DNA from 2 places in the Actinoplanes sp. URMC 104 genome. Region 1 is predicted to be linked to the other one. Evidence: riboswitches for the same ligand, from Rfam matches in the RefSeq annotation. Region 1 holds a riboswitch; the other holds the start of a gene.
What was found. Region 1 has a riboswitch for glycine ahead of ACSNN8_RS20245 (L-serine ammonia-lyase). Riboswitches for the same ligand answer to the same signal wherever they lie in the genome.
Positions count from the first base shown of each region.

Region 2: another riboswitch for glycine. It lies ahead of gcvP (aminomethyl-transferring glycine dehydrogenase); the one in region 1 lies ahead of ACSNN8_RS20245 (L-serine ammonia-lyase).

Region 1 covers NZ_JBPQTO010000005.1:72,023-81,080, reverse strand. Annotated here, with positions in the region: gene ngcE (N-acetylglucosamine/diacetylchitobiose ABC transporter substrate-binding protein) at 1-141, shown strand, start outside; gene ACSNN8_RS20260 (carbohydrate ABC transporter permease) at 141-1,031, shown strand; gene ACSNN8_RS20255 (carbohydrate ABC transporter permease) at 1,028-1,897, shown strand; gene ACSNN8_RS20250 (glycosyl hydrolase) at 1,938-3,140, shown strand; glycine riboswitch at 3,219-3,312, shown strand; gene ACSNN8_RS20245 (L-serine ammonia-lyase) at 3,547-4,872, shown strand; gene ACSNN8_RS20240 (hypothetical protein) at 5,000-6,910, shown strand; gene ACSNN8_RS20235 (hypothetical protein) at 6,971-9,058, opposite strand, start outside.
Region 2 covers NZ_JBPQTO010000006.1:7,543-16,600, reverse strand. Annotated here, with positions in the region: gene ACSNN8_RS20555 (maleylpyruvate isomerase N-terminal domain-containing protein) at 1-411, opposite strand, end outside; gene ACSNN8_RS20550 (DUF2255 family protein) at 452-841, opposite strand; gene ACSNN8_RS20545 (chorismate-binding protein) at 838-2,142, opposite strand; gene ACSNN8_RS20540 (DUF5999 family protein) at 2,309-2,509, shown strand; gene gcvP (aminomethyl-transferring glycine dehydrogenase) at 2,704-5,508, opposite strand; glycine riboswitch at 5,584-5,676, opposite strand; gene mgrA (L-glyceraldehyde 3-phosphate reductase) at 5,728-6,723, shown strand; gene ACSNN8_RS20525 (nucleotidyltransferase domain-containing protein) at 6,764-7,438, shown strand; gene ACSNN8_RS20520 (nucleotidyltransferase domain-containing protein) at 7,435-8,187, shown strand; gene ACSNN8_RS20515 (hypothetical protein) at 8,571-8,933, shown strand.

The DNA of each region.
Region 1 (9,058 bases):
GCCCCGCTCGCCAAGGCGGTGGACGACGCCACCGGCGAGCTGGTGAACAAGCGGATCAGCCCGGCGGACTGGTCGGCGCGCATCCAGAAGGCCGCCGACGCGCTGGCCAAGGACTCCACCGTCGCGAAGTACACCCGCTGATGCGCCACGGCCGCCTGCGGTTCCTGCTCGGCGCGCTGGTGCCGGCCCTGGTGCTGCACGTCGTGTTCGTGCTCTCGCCGTACGCCCAGGCGTTCTGGCTCTCGCTGACCGACTGGACCGGGGTGGCCGGGCAGGCGCGCTTCGTCGGGGCGGACAACTACGTCCGTCTCGGCGGCGACGGGCTGTTCCTCGACGCGGTGCGCAACAACGCCCTGCTGCTCGTGGTGGTGCCGCTGGTGACGATCGCGCTCGGGCTGTTCCTGGCCTCGATGCTGCGCACCACGTCGTCGCGCCTCGCTCAGGGCTACCGGATCGTCTACTTCTTCCCCCAGCTGCTGTCGCTGGTCGTGGTGGCGGTGCTGTGGAGCTTCGTCTACAACCCCAACACCGGGCTGCTCAACTCGGGGCTGCGGGCGGCGGGGCTGGGCGGGCTGGCCCGGTCGTGGCTCGCCGAGCCGGCGTTCGCGCTCGCGGCCGTGATGGCGGTGCTGATCTGGTCGTCGGTCGGGTTCTACGTGGTGCTGTTCAGCGCCGCCATCGAGGGCATCCCGGCCGAGCTGTTCGAGGCGGCGACCCTCGACGGGGCCGGCCGGTGGGCCACGTTCTTCCGGGTCACCCTGCCGCTGGTCCGCGAGTCGGTGCAGGTCGCGTTCGTCTATCTGGGCATCGCCGCGCTCGACGCCTTCGCGGTCGTGCAGGTGATGACCGTCGGTCCGGGCGGCCCCGACGGCGCCACCGAGGTGATCGGCCTGTCGCTGTACCGGACCGCTTTCACGTACGGCAAGTTCGGCTACGCGTCCGCCATGGGTGTCGCGCTGTTCTTCGCCACCCTGACGCTGGCCCTCCTGGCGCTGCGCGCGGGCCGCAAGGAACGGCTGGAGCTCGCATGACACTGCTGCAGACCCGGCCCGCTCTCCAGGCGCCCGCCCAGCCGGCGGTTGGACGAGCCAATCCGCTGCCGCACGTGGCGATGTTCTGCTGGGCGGTCGTGACGGCCCTGCCGCTGCTGTGGGCGGTGGTCAGCTCGTTCAAGACCGACGAGGAGATCCTCAACGAGCCGTGGTCGTTGCCGGCCGAGCCGCAGGCCGGCAACTGGGCGCGGGCCTGGACGGCGGCCAGCATCGGGCGCTACTTCCTCAACAGCCTGATCGTCGTGGGCGGCGCGCTGGTGCTGACCATGCTGCTGGGCGCCCTGGTGGCGTACGCCCTGGCCCGGTACGAGTTCCGCGGCAACCGGCTGCTCTACTACACCTTCGTCGCAGCGATGTTCTTTCCGGTCTTCCTCGCGCTGGTGCCGCTGTTCTTCGTCGTCCAGCAGCTGGGTCTGCTGGGCACCTATCCGGGGCTGATCCTGGTCTATGCGGCGTACGCGGTGCCTTTCACGGTCTTCTTCCTGCATTCGTTCTTCCGCACGCTGCCCAGCGAGATCGCGGAGGCCGCCTTTCTCGACGGCTGCTCGCATCTCGGGGTGTTCCGCGTCATGCTGCCGCTGGCCCGCCCGGGCCTGACCGCGGTGGGCATCTTCAATTTCCTCGGGCTCTGGAACCAGTACCTGCTGCCGCTGGTTCTCAACCCCGACCCGGACCGGTACGTCCTGGCGCAGGGTCTGGCCGCCCTGTCGGTCAGCCAGGGGTATCGCAGCGACTGGAGCGGCCTGTTCGCCGGACTGACCATCGCCATGCTGCCGGTGCTGGTCGCCTATGTCGCGTTCCAACGGCACATCCGCGCCGGAATGACCGCCGGCGCGGTCAAGTAGTCCCCTTGTCATCCCCGATCCCCCTGGGAGGAGTCTGCTCGTGAGAATCGACAGACGTAAATGTGCGGCGGCGCTGGTCGCCGCGCTCGCCGGAGCGGGCGCAGTGGCGCTGTCCACCGAGCCCGCCTCGGCCGCCGACTGCGGCTACCTGTTCGACGACTTCCACTACGCCTCGTCGGCCGACCCCGCGCTGACCGCCAACGGCTGGACGCCGCGCAGCTACCAGGGCGGCCCCGGCGTGCCCGGCGCAAACTGGTCGCCGAACAACATCACGTTCCCCACCAGCGGCGGCCAGAAGGTGCTGCAGCTGACCGCCTCGACCGACGGCACCGGCGCGGGCACCAACCACGCCGAGCTCTACTCCACGCAGAAGCGCTACCTCGAGGGCACGTACGCCAGCCGGGTGCGCTTCACCGACACGCCGGTCAGCGGCAACGACGGCGACCACATCAACCAGACGTTCTTCACGATCAGCCCGCTCAACGGCGACCTCGACCCCACCTACAGCGAGCTGGACATCTCCGAGTACCTGCCCAACGGCGGCTGGGGCGAGACCGGGCCGATCAACTACCAGACGACCTGGTACACGTACCGCAACGAGCCCTGGTACGCCGACAACGTGCACTCCGAGCAGCGGCGCTCGCTGGACGGCTGGCACGACCTGGTCGCGCAGGTCGCCAACGGGCACGTCGTCTACTACATCGACGGCGTGCAGGTCGGCGACCACTCGGGCAAGTTCTACCCGCGCCAGACCATGACGATCAACTGGAACCTGTGGTTCATCGACACGGCGGCGCACACGGGCGGCCTCTCGACGTACGTGGAGCAGGTCGACTGGGTGCTGTTCGCCAAGAACCAGGTGCTCTCGCCGTCGCAGGTGACCTCGCAGGCCTCCGGCTACCGGTCCGGCGGCAGCACGTTCGTCGACACGGTGGCCTCCACGGGCGGCTGCTCCACGCCGACGAACCCGCCGACGACACCGCCCACCACCCCACCCACCACCACCCCGCCGACGTCGCCGCCGATCACGCCGCCGCCCGGCACCGGCTGCTCCGACGCGCCGGCCTGGTCGTTCGGCCAGGTCTACACCGGCGGCAGCCTGGTCAAGCACGAGAAGAGCAGGTACGGCGACCCGAACGGCCCGAAGTCGGGGGAGGGCGTGCACCTGTGGCGGGCCCGCTACTGGACCCAGGGCTCGGAGCCGGGCTGGACCGAGCAGTGGCAGGACCTGGGCCGCTGCTGATTCACTGGGAGGAAGCGGGGCGGTCACGTCCCGCTTCCTCGCGGGCGCTACCTTGCCTGTGACAACTCCATATCGCCGCAGGCCGCCGCGGGAGAGCCCCCCGTTCGCCGGGGGCGCCGAAGGAGCAACTTCTCCCTCAGAATCTCTCAGGCACCCGTACCGCAGTGGCCGCGCAACTCTGGAAAGCCGGGGAGTCCCTGACCCCGCGCCCAAGGTGCAAGCCGCCCCTTTCCCGGCGGCGAAGCTCTCAGGCCCCATGACAGAGCGAGGGAGGTCCGTGCCGCGTGCTGTGGTTTTCGCAGCTCGCGCGCACAGCTGCCGATCGTCCCCGTGGCCGAGCGCCGCGTGACGCCGTCGGTGACCCGCCCGCCGCCCGCACGTCGTCTGTCGCTGAGGAGCCTCACCCATGGCCGTGTCCGTCTTCGACCTCTTCTCGGTGGGCATCGGCCCGTCCAGCTCCCACACGGTCGGCCCGATGCGCGCCGCCCGCATGTTCGCCGCCCAGCTCGACGACCGCGCCGCGCTGGTGCGCGCCGAGCTGTTCGGCTCGCTCGGCGCCACCGGGCACGGGCACGGCACGCCCAAGGCGGTGCTGCTCGGCCTCGAGGGCGAGGACCCGGAGACCGTCGACGTCGCCACCGCGGACGCCCGGGCCGCCGCCATCCACGGCCGCGGCGCCTTCGCCGGGCCCGGCGGGCGTCCCGTCGGCGTGGACCTGGTGCTGCACCGGCGGCGGACGCTGCCCGAGCACCCCAACGGCATGACCTTCACCGCGTACGCCGCCGACGGCGCGGAGATCCTGCGGAAGACCTACTTCTCCGTGGGCGGCGGGTTCGTCACCGGCGCCCTCGGCGCGCCCCGGCCCGCCCCGGCGCTGACCCACCCGTTCGCCGGCGGCGCCGACCTGCTCGCGCTGACCTCGTCGACCGGGCTGTCGATCTCGCGGATCATGCTCGAGAACGAGACCGCGTGGCGGCCCGCCGACGAGACCCGCGCCGGGCTGCTCAAGATCTGGCACGTCATGCGCGAGTGCGTGGCGGCCGGGCTCGAGGCCGAGGGCGTCCTGCCGGGCGGCCTCAGGGTGCGCCGGCGCGCGGCGGCCACGGCCCGTCAGCTGCGCGCCGCCGGCAGCCCGTCGGAGCACGCGATGGAGTGGCTCACCTCGTACGCCATGGCCGTGAACGAGGAGAACGCCGCCGGCGGCCGGGTCGTCACCGCGCCCACCAACGGCGCGGCCGGCATCATCCCCGCCGTCCTGCACTACTACACGACCTTCGTGCCCGGCGCCGACGACGAGGGCGTGGTCCGCTTCCTGCTCACCGCGGGCGCGATCGGGCTGCTGTTCAAGGAGAACGCCTCGATCAGCGGCGCCGAGGTGGGCTGCCAGGGCGAGGTCGGCTCCGCGTGCGCGATGGCCGCCGCCGGGCTGGCCGAGGTGCTGGGCGGCACCCCCGAGCAGGTGGAGAACGCCGCCGAGATCGGCATGGAGCACAACCTGGGGCTGACCTGCGACCCGGTGGGCGGGCTCGTGCAGATCCCGTGCATCGAGCGCAACGGCATGGCCGCCGTGAAGGCCGTCACCGCGGCCCGCATGGCCCTGCGCGGCGACGGCCGCCACCACGTCAGCCTCGACAAGGTCATCAAGACCATGAAGGAGACCGGGGCCGACATGAAAGTCAAGTACAAGGAGACCGCGCGGGGCGGCCTGGCCGTCAACGTCATCGAATGCTGACCGGAACATGCCCGCGACGCTAGCGGTTCGGCGGGATCCATCGGTGGTCATCCACAAATGACGAGCGCCGTCGGGGTTTGTCCACAGGGGCTTCCCATCGGCGTTCGCTGATGGTTACGTGTGGCGCATGAGACCGAGAGGCGCCTTCGTCGCATTGATGGTCGCCGCACTGGTCGGGGCTTCGGCAACCCCCGCCGGCGCGGCGGCTCCCGCGTACAGATACCAGTTCCTGACGCCCGGCGGTCAGCCCCGGCTGACCGAGACGGTGCCGGTCAACGTGGTCTTCGTCGGCTACGAGCAGGCCCAGGTGGGCAAGCAGGCCTTCACCGGCGGGCTCGCCCGCACGTACGAGCCGGTCGTGCGCTCCCGCCTGTCCTACGACGTGGTGGAGAAGCTCGGCATCACCTACAAATACGACTACCGCGTCAAGTACGCCGACAAGGCGTACGAGGACAGGTTCTTCCAGCAGCTCACCAACCTCGCCAAGCCGGCGCCGCTCACGCAGTACCAGACCGCCTACAACGCCGAGCCCGGCGTCCTCGACATCACCGCCAACCACGCGATCGACGGGCCCAGCGTGGAGAAGTGGCTCGCGTTCCACCCGCCCGCCGGCGTGGACACCCGGCGCAACACGGTCTTCTTCGTCAATTGGTACGGGCGGTCCGACTTCAAGTTCCACGTCTACACCAAGACCGGGGAGCCCGACCCCGACACCGGCTACGACTTCGGCGCCAACCGCGACAGCCGCAAGATGATCGCCTGGGGCGGCACCACGGCCGACGACGAGGAGACCGGCCTGGGCGCCACCCGGCGGGTCTGGTTCCACGACCTGTCCGCCGGCCCCGAGGCGAACACCGCCAACTACGACCTGACCAACCCCGACGTCGACGGCGACGACGTGCCCGACTACCGCATGCCGCCGATCTGGGAGTACGCCGCGAACGGCCACCGCTCGCCCGCGGCGCTCGCCGGCGACCTCGGCCGGATCACCCGCTACGTCGCGCTCAACCTGCTGATGACGACCTCGCCGCTCTACCCCGTCGAGCTGCCCACGGCCGAGCCGCCACGCTCGATCAACATCGACAGCAACACGTACGAGGGCTGGGAGGGGGTCGACGCCTCCGCGCGGTACATCAAGCCGCAGCTGGTCGTCGACGAGCTGTCCGAGCTGCGCTGGCGCAACAAGCTCGACTTCGACAACCAGGACTTCGCGTTCGACGCCAAGAACGAGCAGTGCTACGTCGGCTTCATCCAGGGCGAGACCTGCTATCCCGAGAGCGGGCTGCCCTCCGACGCCAACCTGTTCCTCTACAACCGCGACAACCTCGCCCGCACCAAGGACGACGGCGACCGCGTCGACTACGAGCTGCCCGTCTTCAACTACGCCGTGGGCCCCGAGGTCGAGCCCAACCTGCTCGGCTTCGCCGACGACGACTGGGCGACCGGCGACCAGTCGTACGTCTTCACCTTCATCTCGCCCGGCATCGTCGAGCGCGGCTACGGCCTGACCACCACGCAGATCCACGAGGTCGGCCACCACCTGGGCATGTCGCATCCGCACGACGGCTACGACAGCGAGACCGGCGTCGACTACGGCCCCAGCGGCGACACGTTCTACGCCTGGGTCGGCGACGAGAACAACACGATGATGAGCTACATCGACGTCAACTGGGACTTCTCGCAGTTCGACCGGGACAACAGCGACCGCTTCCTGACGGCCGCCTACTGGGAGGCCGCGAACCGCCTGGCCGCGACCATCCCGACCGGCAAGGCCCGCGCCGAGCTGGCCGCCGCCGACGTGCTGCTGGGCCTGGCCAAGGCCGCGTTCGCCAAGCACGAGTACCGGGCGGCCTACGCCCTCGCCGACGCCGCCTACGGCAAGGTCGTCGCCGGCGCCAGGAAGGCCGGGGTCGACCCGTCCTCGGCCGCCAAGGCCATGGCCGCCGAGGCGACCGACGCCCGCAAGAACGCCGACGTCCACAGCCCGCACGAGTTCATCGACACGCTGAGCCCGGAGAGCCCGCGCTCCCAGCCGTGATCCCGGGGCCGCCGCACCCCGCCCGGGGTGCGGCGGCCCTCCCGGAGGCTGTGTGAGGAGTCAGTTGCCACCACCGGCGTCGGCGCTCATCACGGTGAAGGTGGGCAGGGTGGCAACCCCGGAGTACGCGCGATCGGCCGTCGTGAACGAGCCGTCACGGGCGATGTGGTAGACGCGTTGCCGACCGACCCGGTCGGTGACGTAGAGCCCGTTGATCCGCCAGAGACCGGTGGCCATGCCCCGGCGCACGGTGCCGACCAGCTCCCACACCCCGTCCGGGCCGGGCGGCCCGACGGCATCGAGCCGGCTCTGCCCCGCGACGGTGCCCGCGCCGCCGGCGCCGTCGGTACGGATGTCGGCCCACACCTGAGCCACGCCGCTGAGATCGTCCGCGGCCCGGACCCGCAGGCGTACGGTCCGGTCGGCGCCGTTGTCGATCACGGTGTCGCCGACGTACTCGCCGTAGGTCATGTCCGCCGTGGGCGGCAGCTGATCGGACTGTCCGGTGACGGTCAGCGAGGGCAGCCAGGCGCCGCCGGTGGCGCGGGCGGTGCCGACGTGACCCACCCGGTCGGTCGCATCGACCCGGTCGACGGTCCAGGTGCCGGCCGGAAGGTAGGCCGGCAGCACCCCGGTCAGCTCCCAGACCCCACCGGTCGGCGTCCCGGACAGCAGCGCGCGCGAGCGCAACGTGACCGCGGGAGTGGTCGATCCCTCGCCGTACAGTGTGGCGGTCAGGCGGACCACGCCGCTGAGGTCGTCGGCCGCCGGCAGGTGCACCGTCAGCGTCCGGTCGGCGCTGTTGTCCAGGACCGTCCCGGTGGCCCAGGAGCCCGCGGCGACGTCCACGGCAGGAGCGGCGACGTCCGACACTCCGCTGACCATGAGCGGCGGAAACGCGAGGGTGCCGCGCTCGGCGGTCGCGCCCTGCAGGGTGTTCATCGTGGTGTAAGCGCCGTCCGGCGCCACGGTGTACCGCGTGTAATGGTTCGCCCAGTCCTGCAGGTAGACCTCCTGCAGGGTCCACGCTCCCACCGCGGTGCCGGCCGGGACGCTCGCTCGCATCTCGAAGACGCCGTCGTCGATCCGGCCGCTGACGAGCGTCGCGCTCACCTGACCGCCGGCCGACCGGTACGAGCTCCAGCCGACGGACAGTGCCGGCACAGCGGGATCCGGGCTGCGCAGCTTCACCGTCACGTACATCAGGCCACTGAGGTCGTCGGTGACGTGCGCCCGGGCCCGGACGACAGTGTCGGCGGCGTTGCTCACGGCGGGCTCGGTGCTCCATTGCAGGCTGGCGAAGTCCATGGCAGGCGCGGCGATGTCGGTGCATCGGTCGACGGCGGAGTCCGGGCCGCACGTGTCCGGCAGCGGCGTGGGCGACGGCGACGGCTGGGCCGGCGGCGCGACCGCGGAGGGATCGACGACAGGGCCGGACGGCGACCCGGTCGGCGGCAGCGAGGCGACCGGCGGCGTCCCCACCGCCGGGGTGAGCGATGGTGATGGCGTGACCGGCGGGGTGGCTGATGGCGTGACGGATGGCGTGGCCGCGATGTCGGTGGGCGGCGGGGGGTCGACGAGCGCCGGCGACGGTGTGGCGGTCACGGACACCGCGGGCGCCGGTGTCGTGGGCGGCGGCACGGTGGTGGCCGGGTCCGCGGGCGTGCCTGGCGGCGTGACCGCCGGCTCCGGCGTGGGGCCCGGAGCACCGGAACACCTGCCCAGGCACCTGTCCGAGCCGCCTCGGTCGGTCACGCGATCCTCGCCGCTCGCCAGCAGCTGATCGTTGCCGGCTCCACCGCTGAGCGTGTCGTTGCCGGCTCCGCCGCTGACCGTGTCGCTGCCGGCGCCACCGTTGAGCGAGTCGTTGCCGAGCCCGCCGGCGAGCTTGTCGTCACCCGACCCGCCGGCGAGCCGGTCGTTCCCCGCGCCCCCGTCGGCGGCGTCGTTGCCGGCGCCGCCGCTGAGCGTGTCATCGCCGGCTCCACCGCTGAGGGTGTCGTTGCCGGCGCCACCGAGAATGATGTTGGCAGTGGCGGAGCCGAGCAGGACGTCGTTGCCGGCGCCGCCGACGAGGTTCTCCACCCCGGCGCCGATCCGGTCGTTCTCGCCGGGAGCACCGGCGCCGGCGCGGCCCGACAGGGTCAC
Region 2 (9,058 bases), on a different contig from region 1:
GTGCACCGCGATCTCCTGCAGCTGGTGCCGGGCCACCGTGGCGCAGGTGCGCGGGGACTGCACCTCGTCCCACCACGCCCAGACCCCGCGGCCGGGGCCCGCCTCGCGCAGGGCGGCCAGCAGCTGCCGCGTCCCCTCGGCCAGCCACTCCAGCTGCGCCTCCCGGCCCTGCGGCGCGGCGCTCGCCCACACCGGCTTCGGGGGCGGCGCCTCGGCCGGCCCCGCCGCGACGGTGGCAGCCCACCTGCGCCGCCCCTCCCCCAGGTGCTGCACCAGGTCGGCAAGCGTCCAGTCCGGGCAGGACGGCACCCGTACGCCCGGATCGGGCGCGGCGGCCACCGCGGCGCGGAACGCGGCCGACCGCTCGTCGATCAGCCGCAGCCGGTCGGCAAACTCCAGGATCTCTTCCACGTCGGGCTGTCTACCACCGGGCCGGGCCGGCCGCCAACGCTTATTCGCGCGGCTGCTTGTCGAGCCGCAGGGTCGCCGCGGCGGCCGCGTCCGACACCATGGCGCTCACCGCGCCCGCCCCGTACCGGCCGTACTTCGCGCGGTAGGCGGCGTCGATGCCGGCACGCAGCTCGTCCGGTCCCGCGCCGACGTCCTCGACGGCCACGTCGGCTGCCAGGCCGGGCACCCGGATGCCGGCCCGTCCGGTCGCCAGCACGTGACCGAACCAGCCGGTGCCGCGCCGGTGCCAGGTGCGCACGTACACGGCGTCGCCGACCACCACGACCCAGATCGGCAGCGGACGGCGCGGGGTCCCGTCGGCCCGCCGCGCCGCGATCTCCAGCTCCTCGGCGGCCGCGATCCGCTGCAGCTCCCCGGTCGTCCACGTCATGCGGGGTCCCCTCCGGCCAAGGCGGCCTTGATCGGAGCCAGCTTGGCGGCGGCCTCGGCCACCTCGGCGGCCGGGTCGCTGTCCCAGGTGATGCCGCCGCCGGCCCAGGCGTGCACGCGGTGGCCGTCGACGGCCACGGTGCGGATGGTCAGGCCCAGGTCGAACCGGCCGGGCCCGATCCAGCCGACCGCGGCCATGCTCACGCCGCGGCCGACCGGCTCGAGGCGGGCGATCTCGGCCAGCGCGGCCAGCTTCGGGGCGCCGGTGACCGAACCGCCGGGCACCAGCGCGCGCAGCAGCTCCGGCAGCGGCAGGTCGCCCACCACGGGCGCCGACACGACCGACTCGGCCTGCCACAGACCGGACCAGCGCCGTACGGCGAACAGCTCGTCCACCTCGACCGCGCCCACGCCGGGCAGGCGGGCGAGGTCGTTGCGGGACAGGTCGACGATCATGACGTGCTCGGCCCGTTCCTTGGCCGACGCCAGCAACTCCGCGCGACCGCGTTCGGTGGCGGGCCGCGTGCCCTTGATCGGCCGGGTGATCACGCGGCCGTCGCGCACCTCGACCAGGGTCTCCGGGGACGCGGTGGCCATCGCCCAGCCGGGGCCCGCCAGCACGCCGCCGTAGCGGGCGCCGGGCAGCGCGGCCACCCGCCGCAGGGCCGCAAGGGGGTCACCGGCGTACGGGGCCGAGGCATGACCCACGACGTTGACCTGGTAGACGTCGCCACGCCCGATGGCGCGCCGGGCGGCCTCGACGGCAGCGGCGTGCTCGGCCTCGGACCAGCTCGGCGTCCACTCCCCCAGCCACCAACCGGCCGCGGCGGAATCCGGCACCCAGTCGGCCGCGGAACCCGGCGGGCAGCCGGCCGTGGAACCCGGCGGGGGGCCCGGACGGATGGCGGCAGGATCCGGCGACCGGCCGGCGGCGGAACCCGGCTGACTACCAGCTCCCGCACCTCCCGGCAGCCCACCGTCGGGGTCGTAGTGCTCGAAGACGACGGCGTAGACGTCCGGGACGGCGGGGATCGGGGTCGGGGCTCCGGGGGCGCCGCCGGCCATCACGCAGGCGGCATCGGCGGACACATACAGTGCGGCGCCGCAGAGCGACCCCGCGCCGGTCGGGTGGATCTCACTGGCCGTTCGGCCGATATTTCGCACGCCTAGTCCGTTGGCGGCGAGGTACTCGGCGACAAGCTCTGCGGGGTCGCCGCCGTCCCACCTGGACCACTGGAAGAAGTTCGACGGACGGTGACGGCCCAGGCAGGACGCCGGAGACGCCGGCGCCGCGACGGACAGGGGTGACGGGAAGTGGCCGAACGACCGGCTTCCGTGGACCATCGGAGACGAGGACTCTGTCAACGGGGACACCGTCACCGGGTTGAACCGTCGTCGTTCGATGTGAGGTAACGTCCGTCACCGTTGTTGTGAGTCATCACACAAACCCCCGACCGGAGAACCACCGATGTGCCAGCACGCAACTCCTTGCCCCAGCTCACACGCCATCGACCGCGAGGCCGCCAAAACCGTTGCTTCTTGCCGGGAGCAGGGTTGGAGCCTCCTCTGCAACGGTGTCATCGTCTTCGAGGACACCGGCGAGATCCTGCCCGACGGCACGATGATCGAGCCGCACCGGGGCCCCGCCCGCCACGCGCTCGCCGCCTGATCCGCACGGCCCCCGCGGGGCCGTCGCGAACGGGCTCGCCACCGGACGAGGTCGTCACCCATCGTAGTTGATCGAATCCGGTGGTCGCGCTCCCACCGGCCCGCGCGGACGACGACGCCCCGCGCGGCCGGACGACCAGCGAAAAGGGCCGCCGCAGCAGCGACGGCCCCAGCACTCGCCCGGTCCTGAACAGCTCAGTCCTCGAACGCCTCCGGCGACGGGCACGAGCAGACCAGGTTGCGGTCGCCGTAGGCGCCGTCGATGCGGCGCACCGGCGGCCAGTACTTGGCCGTGCGGTCCACACCCGCCGGGAAGCCCGCCACCGACCGCGGGTACGGGTGCTCCCACTCGTCGGCCGACACGGCCGCCGCGGTGTGCGGCGCGTTGGACAGCGGGTTGTCGCCCTTGGGCCACACCCCCGCCGCCACCTGGTCGATCTCGCCCTTGATGGCGATCATCGCGGCGATGAACCGGTCGAGCTCGGCCAGGTCCTCGCTCTCGGTCGGCTCCACCATCAGCGTGCCGGCCACCGGGAACGACATCGTCGGCGCGTGGAAGCCGTAGTCGATCAGCCGCTTGGCCACGTCGTCGACCGAGACGCCGGTCGCCTTGGTGATCGGCCGCAGGTCGAGGATGCACTCGTGCGCGACCAGCCCGTTGTTGCCCGCGTACAGCACCGGGTAGTGCTCGCGCAGCCGCGCGGCCACGTAGTTGGCCGTCAGCACGGCCGTGCCGGTCGCCGCGGCCAGCCCGTCGGGGCCCATCATCCGCAGGTACGCCCACGAGATCGGCAGGATCCCCGCGGAGCCGTGCGCCGCCGCGGACACCGCGTGGTGCTCGCCCGGCTCGAGCGGGTCGCCGGGCAGGAACTCGGCGAGGTGCGCGCGCACCGCGACCGGGCCGACGCCGGGGCCGCCGCCGCCGTGCGGGATGCAGAACGTCTTGTGCAGGTTCAGGTGCGACACGTCCGCGCCGAACTTGCCCGGCCGGGCGAAGCCGACCAGCGCGTTGAGGTTCGCGCCGTCCACGTACACCTGGCCGCCGGCCTCGTGCACCGCGGCGCACAGGTCGGCGATCGAGGTCTCGTACACGCCGTGGGTCGACGGGTAGGTCACCATGATCGCCGCCAGGTTCGCGGCGTGCGCCTCGATCTTGGCGTGCAGGTCGGTCATGTCGACGTTGCCCGCGTCGTCGCAGGCCACCACGACCACGCGCATGCCGGCCATCACGGCGCTGGCCGCGTTCGTGCCGTGCGCGCTCGACGGGATCAGGCACACCGTGCGGTGCTCCTCGCCGCGCGCGCGGTGGTAGCCGCGGATCGCCAGCAGCCCGGCCAGCTCACCCTGCGAGCCCGCGTTGGGCTGCACGCTCACCGCGTCGTACCCGGTGATCTCGGCCAGCCAGCCCTCGAGCGTGGCCACGAGCTGCTCGTAGCCGGCGGTGCGGGACGCGGGGGCGTACGGGTGGATGTTCGCGAACTCCGGCCAGGTGACCGGTTCCATCTCGGTGGTCGCGTTGAGCTTCATCGTGCAGGAGCCCAGCGGGATCATGCCGCGGTCCAGCGCGTAGTCACGGTCGGACAGCTTGCGCAGGTAGCGCAGCATGCTGGTCTCGGAGTGGTGGGTGTTGAACACCGGGTGGGTCAGGTAATCGCTCGTGCGCCCGAGCGGCTTCGCGCCGCACGCCGCGGGCGCGGCCACCGGCACGCCGAAGGCGCCCAGCACGGTCGCGACGTGCGCGGCGGTGGTCGTCTCGTCGGCCGAGACCGAGACCCGGTCGGCGTCCACCAGCCGCAGGTCGACGCCCTGGCCGGCGGCCGCGGCGACGATCTCGGCGGCGCGGCCCGGCACCACGGCGGTCACCGTGTCGAAGAACGCGTCGTGCGCCACCTCGACACCGGCGGCGCCCAGGCTGCCGGCGATCGTGAGGGCGTGGTCGTGCACCCGCTTGGCGATCTCCCGCAACCCCCGCGGGCCGTGGTAGACCGCGTACATGCTCGCCATCACGGCCAGCAGCACCTGCGCGGTGCAGATGTTGCTGGTCGCCTTCTCGCGGCGGATGTGCTGCTCGCGGGTCTGCAGGGCGAGGCGGTACGCCGGGGCGCCGTCGGCGTCCTTGGACACCCCGACCAGCCGGCCGGGCAGCGAGCGCTCGAGCCCGGCGCGTACCGCCAGGTAGCCGGCGTGCGGGCCGCCGAAGCCCAGCGGCACCCCGAACCGCTGGGTGGTGCCGGCCGCGATGTCCGCGCCGATCTCGCCCGGCGCGCGCAGCAGCGTCAGCGCCAGCAGGTCCGCGGCGACCGTGACCAGCGCGCCCTTCTCGTGCGCCGCGGCGACCAGCGAGGCGTGGTCCCGTACGGCTCCGGAGGCGCCCGGGTACTGCAGGTGCAGCCCGAAGAACTTCCCGGGCAGCTCGTCGCCGGCGTCCAGGTCCACCAGCCGCAGCTCGATGCCGAGCGGCTCGGCGCGGGTCCGCAGGATCGCCAGCGTCTGCGGCAGCGTGTCGGCGTCCACGACGTACACCTGGGACTTGGACTTGGAGGCGCGCTTAGCGAGCGTCATCGCCTCCGCGACCGCGGTGCCCTCGTCGAGCATCGACGCGTTCGCCGTGGTCAGGCCGGTGAGGTCGGTCACCATCGTCTGGAAGTTCAGCAGCGCCTCGAGCCGGCCCTGGCTGATCTCCGGCTGGTACGGGGTGTACGCCGTGTACCAGGCGGGGTTCTCCAGCACGTTCCGCTTGATCACCGCGGGGGTGTGCGTGCCGTAGTAGCCCAGCCCGATCATCGAGGTGGTGACCTGGTTGCGGCCCGCGATCTCGCGCAGCTCCGCGATCGTCTCCTCCTCGGAGGCGGCGTCAGGCAGGTTCAGCGACCCGTGCCACCGGATCACCTCGGGGATCGCGGCGTCCATCAGCGCGTCGAGCGACGCGTAGCCGATGGTCTTGAGCATGTGGGTCTGCTCGTCGGTGTCCGGTCCGATGTGCCGGTCAGCGAACGTCATGACGGCTCCTTAGAGAGGTCGACAAGGCGGCCTCCCCCTCTGTCACCGGCGCGCACGCGCACGGCTTCAGAGTCGCTCGCCCACGCGGTCCTTTTGCCTGAGAGGTTCCGGGGAGGATTTGCCCCTTCGGCGCCGAGGTGAACCCTCGGTCTCTCCCGCATGGCTGGCACCCAACCTACCAGCGATCATGGTGCGGACCCGTGTCTCTAGGGTGGGGTTGTGACCTACACCCCCGCGGAAGACCGCTACGACACCATGCCCTACCGGCGCGCCGGGCGCAGCGGCCTGCGCCTGCCCGTCATCTCGCTCGGCCTGTGGCACAACTTCGGCGACGGACGGCCCTGGGAGCGCCAGCGCGACATCGTGCGCCGCGCCTTCGACCTGGGCGTCACCCACTTCGACCTGGCCAACAACTACGGCCCGCCGCCCGGCAGCGCGGAGAGCAACTTCGGCCGCATCCTGGCCACCGACTTCCGGGCGCACCGCGACGAGCTCGTCATCTCCACCAAGGCCGGCTATTACATGTGGCCCGGCCCGTACGGCGAATGGGGCTCGCGCAAGTACCTGGTCAGCTCGCTCGACCAGTCGCTCAAGCGGCTCGGCCTCGACTACGTCGACATCTTCTACCACCACCGGCCCGACCCGGACACCCCGCTCGAGGAGACCATGAGCGCGCTCGACGCCGTGGTCCGCGCGGGCAAGGCCCAGTACGTCGGTCTGTCCAACTACACGTCCGCGCAGACTCTTGCTGCGGCGAAGATCCTCAAGGACCTCGGTACGCCGCTGCTGATCCACCAGCCGTCGTACTCGATCCTCAACCGCTGGATCGAGAAGGACAACCTGCTCGACACGCTCGCCGACGCCGGCGCCGGCTGCATCGCGTTCAGCCCCCTGCAGCAGGGCCTGCTCACCGACCGCTACCTGGGCGGCATCCCCGACGACTCCCGGGTGCGCACGAGCACCTTCCTCAACGAGAGCGACCTCGACAAGCAGACCCTCGCCCGGCTGCACGCGCTCAACGACATCGCCCAGCGGCGCGGGCAGTCGCTCGCCCAGATGGCGCTCGCCTGGGGCCTGCGCGACGAGCGGATGACCAGCCTCATCATCGGCGCCAGCAGCGTGCAGCAGCTCGAGAACAACGTCGCCGCCATCGGCAACCTCGCGCTGAGCGAGGCCGAGCTCGGCGACATCGACGGCACCGTGCTCGACCTGTAAATCGGCGGCGGCGCCGCCCCGTTCTCCGTATCGTCGCCGCATGATCGAACTGGTCGAGCGGCACACGATCCTCGGGGTCGTGGTCGGGTCGCGCGCCTACGGACTGTCCGGGCCCGCCTCCGACCACGACCGCCGCGGCGTCTACGCCGCCCCGACCCGCCTGTTCTTCCCGCTCGACAAGCCGCCCACCCACCTCGACGGCCCGCAGCCCGAACAGTTCTCGTGGGAGATCGAACGGTTCTGCACGCTCGCGCTGCAGGCCAACCCGACCGTCCTCGAAGTGCTCTGGTCGCCCGTGGTCGAACGGCTCACCCCCGACGGCGCCGAGCTGCTCGCCGCCCGGCACGCGTTCCTGTCCCGCCGGGTCGGCGACACGTACGGCGAGTACGCCCGCGACCAGCTCGCCCGGGTCGCCGCCCGCCGGGCCCGCACCGGCGAGACCAACTGGAAGCAGGCCATGCACATGATCCGGCTGCTGATCGCCGGCGCGCACGTGCTGCGCACCGGCGACGTGCTCGTCGACGTGCGGCCGCTGCGCACCCGGCTGCTCGACGTCCGCAACGGCGCGCTGACCTGGGACGCCGTGACCGGCTGGGCCGGCGACCTGCAGGAAGATCTCGCGGCCGCGCTCGCCTCCACCACGCTGCCCGCCTCGCCGGACCGGGCCGCCGTCGACCGACTGCTCTCCGGCGTACGGGAAAGGGGTCTGCAGTGACCACGACAGTGCCCGCCTGGTCCGCCGAGGTCGTCGCCGAGCTGCCGTATCCGGTCGTGTTCGCGACGGTCAGCGGCGCCCACCTCTACGGCTTCGCCTCCGTCGACTCCGACCTCGACCTGCGCGCCGCCCACGTGCTGCCCGTAGCCGAGGTCGTCGGCCTGCACACCGGCCCGTCGACGCTGCAGACCGGCGGCGTCCGCGACGGCGTCGAACTCGACGTGGTCAGCCACGACCTGCACAAGTTCGCCCGGCTGCTCAACAGCCGCAACGGCTACGTCCTCGAACAGCTGCTCTCCCCGCTGGTGGTCACCACCACCTCGCTGCACCGCGACCTCGTGGCCCTGGCGCCGTCGTTCGTCACCTCCGGGCACGCCCACCACTACCTGGGCTTCGCCACCTCGCAGGAACGGCTGTTCGCCCGCACCGGCCGCCTGAAGGCCGCGCTGTACTGGCTGCGCGTGCTCCTCACCGGCCGCCACCTCATGCGCACCGGGGAGCTGGAGACCGACCTCGGCGTGCTCGGAGCGCAGGTGCCGTACGTGCCGGCGCTGATCGAGCTGAAGCGCTCCGCCGAGAAGGCGCCGTTCCCGGCCGAACTGCTCGACCGGCTGTACGCCGACGCCGCGGCGCTGCGGGCCGGGCTCGAGGAGGACCGGGACGCCTCGCGGCTGCCCGCCCGGCCGGCGCCGTCCGCCGTTGCCGAGCTGCACGATCTGGTGGTCGCGGCGCGCCTCGCGACCGTGTAGGCAGTGGGGAGTCGGCGCCCCCGCTGCGTCGACGCCCGGCCACGCCGCCCGGCGCCCCCTCGCCGCGCTGACTCCCGCCCGCCGCCACGCCGCCGCGCCGACTCCGCCCGCCGCCGCCCCAACCCCCGCTCGCCGCCGCGCCGACTCCCGCCCGCCGCCCGGCGCTGCTCCAACCCCCGCTCGCCGCCGCGCCGACTCCCGGCCGCACCGCCCGCCGCCCGCCGCCACGCCGCAGGCACCGGCCGTACCGTCCCCGGTGCCGGTTCCGCTTGTGGTTGGTGAGTCGCCGAAGGCGTCAGTTCTGCGGTCTGCGGCTCCGCCGCTAGAGCATCCTAGGAGGCTAGGAACTCGGTGGGAGCGGCATGTCGGTTTACGCTGATCGCATGACCACCGCCACCCGTGCCGCTGTGCACCTCGCCCGGCCCCACCGGCCGGTGCTGGTGGCGGGCACGCTGGTCGAGCTGGCCGGCCCCACCCACGGGCTCGTGGAGCTCCCGCTGCGGCTGTGGTGGGGCCCGCGGCGGGCGTTCGACCTGGAAGAGCCGACGATGCTCGCCTGGATGTACGAGAACGTCCTGCGCGAGGCCATCCGCGTCGAGGAGCTGCGCACCTACCTGCACGGCCCGACGCTGGTGCGCATCTGGCCGGAGCTCAACCTCCCCCGCGGCGTGCGCGCCGCCTGGGAGGCTCGCCACGCCCAGCTGCGGCACGCATGGCGGGCTGTGGACAGAGCCGTCTGCGCATAGCGCACCCTGTGGACAACGCGGCGCGCCGGGCGGGCCGGCGGCGTAGGCTCGCCGCACAGCTCCCCGGGTGGGTGGGGGGTAGGGATGGCCCCACCGGTGATCGACAGCGGTGATCGACAGCGGTG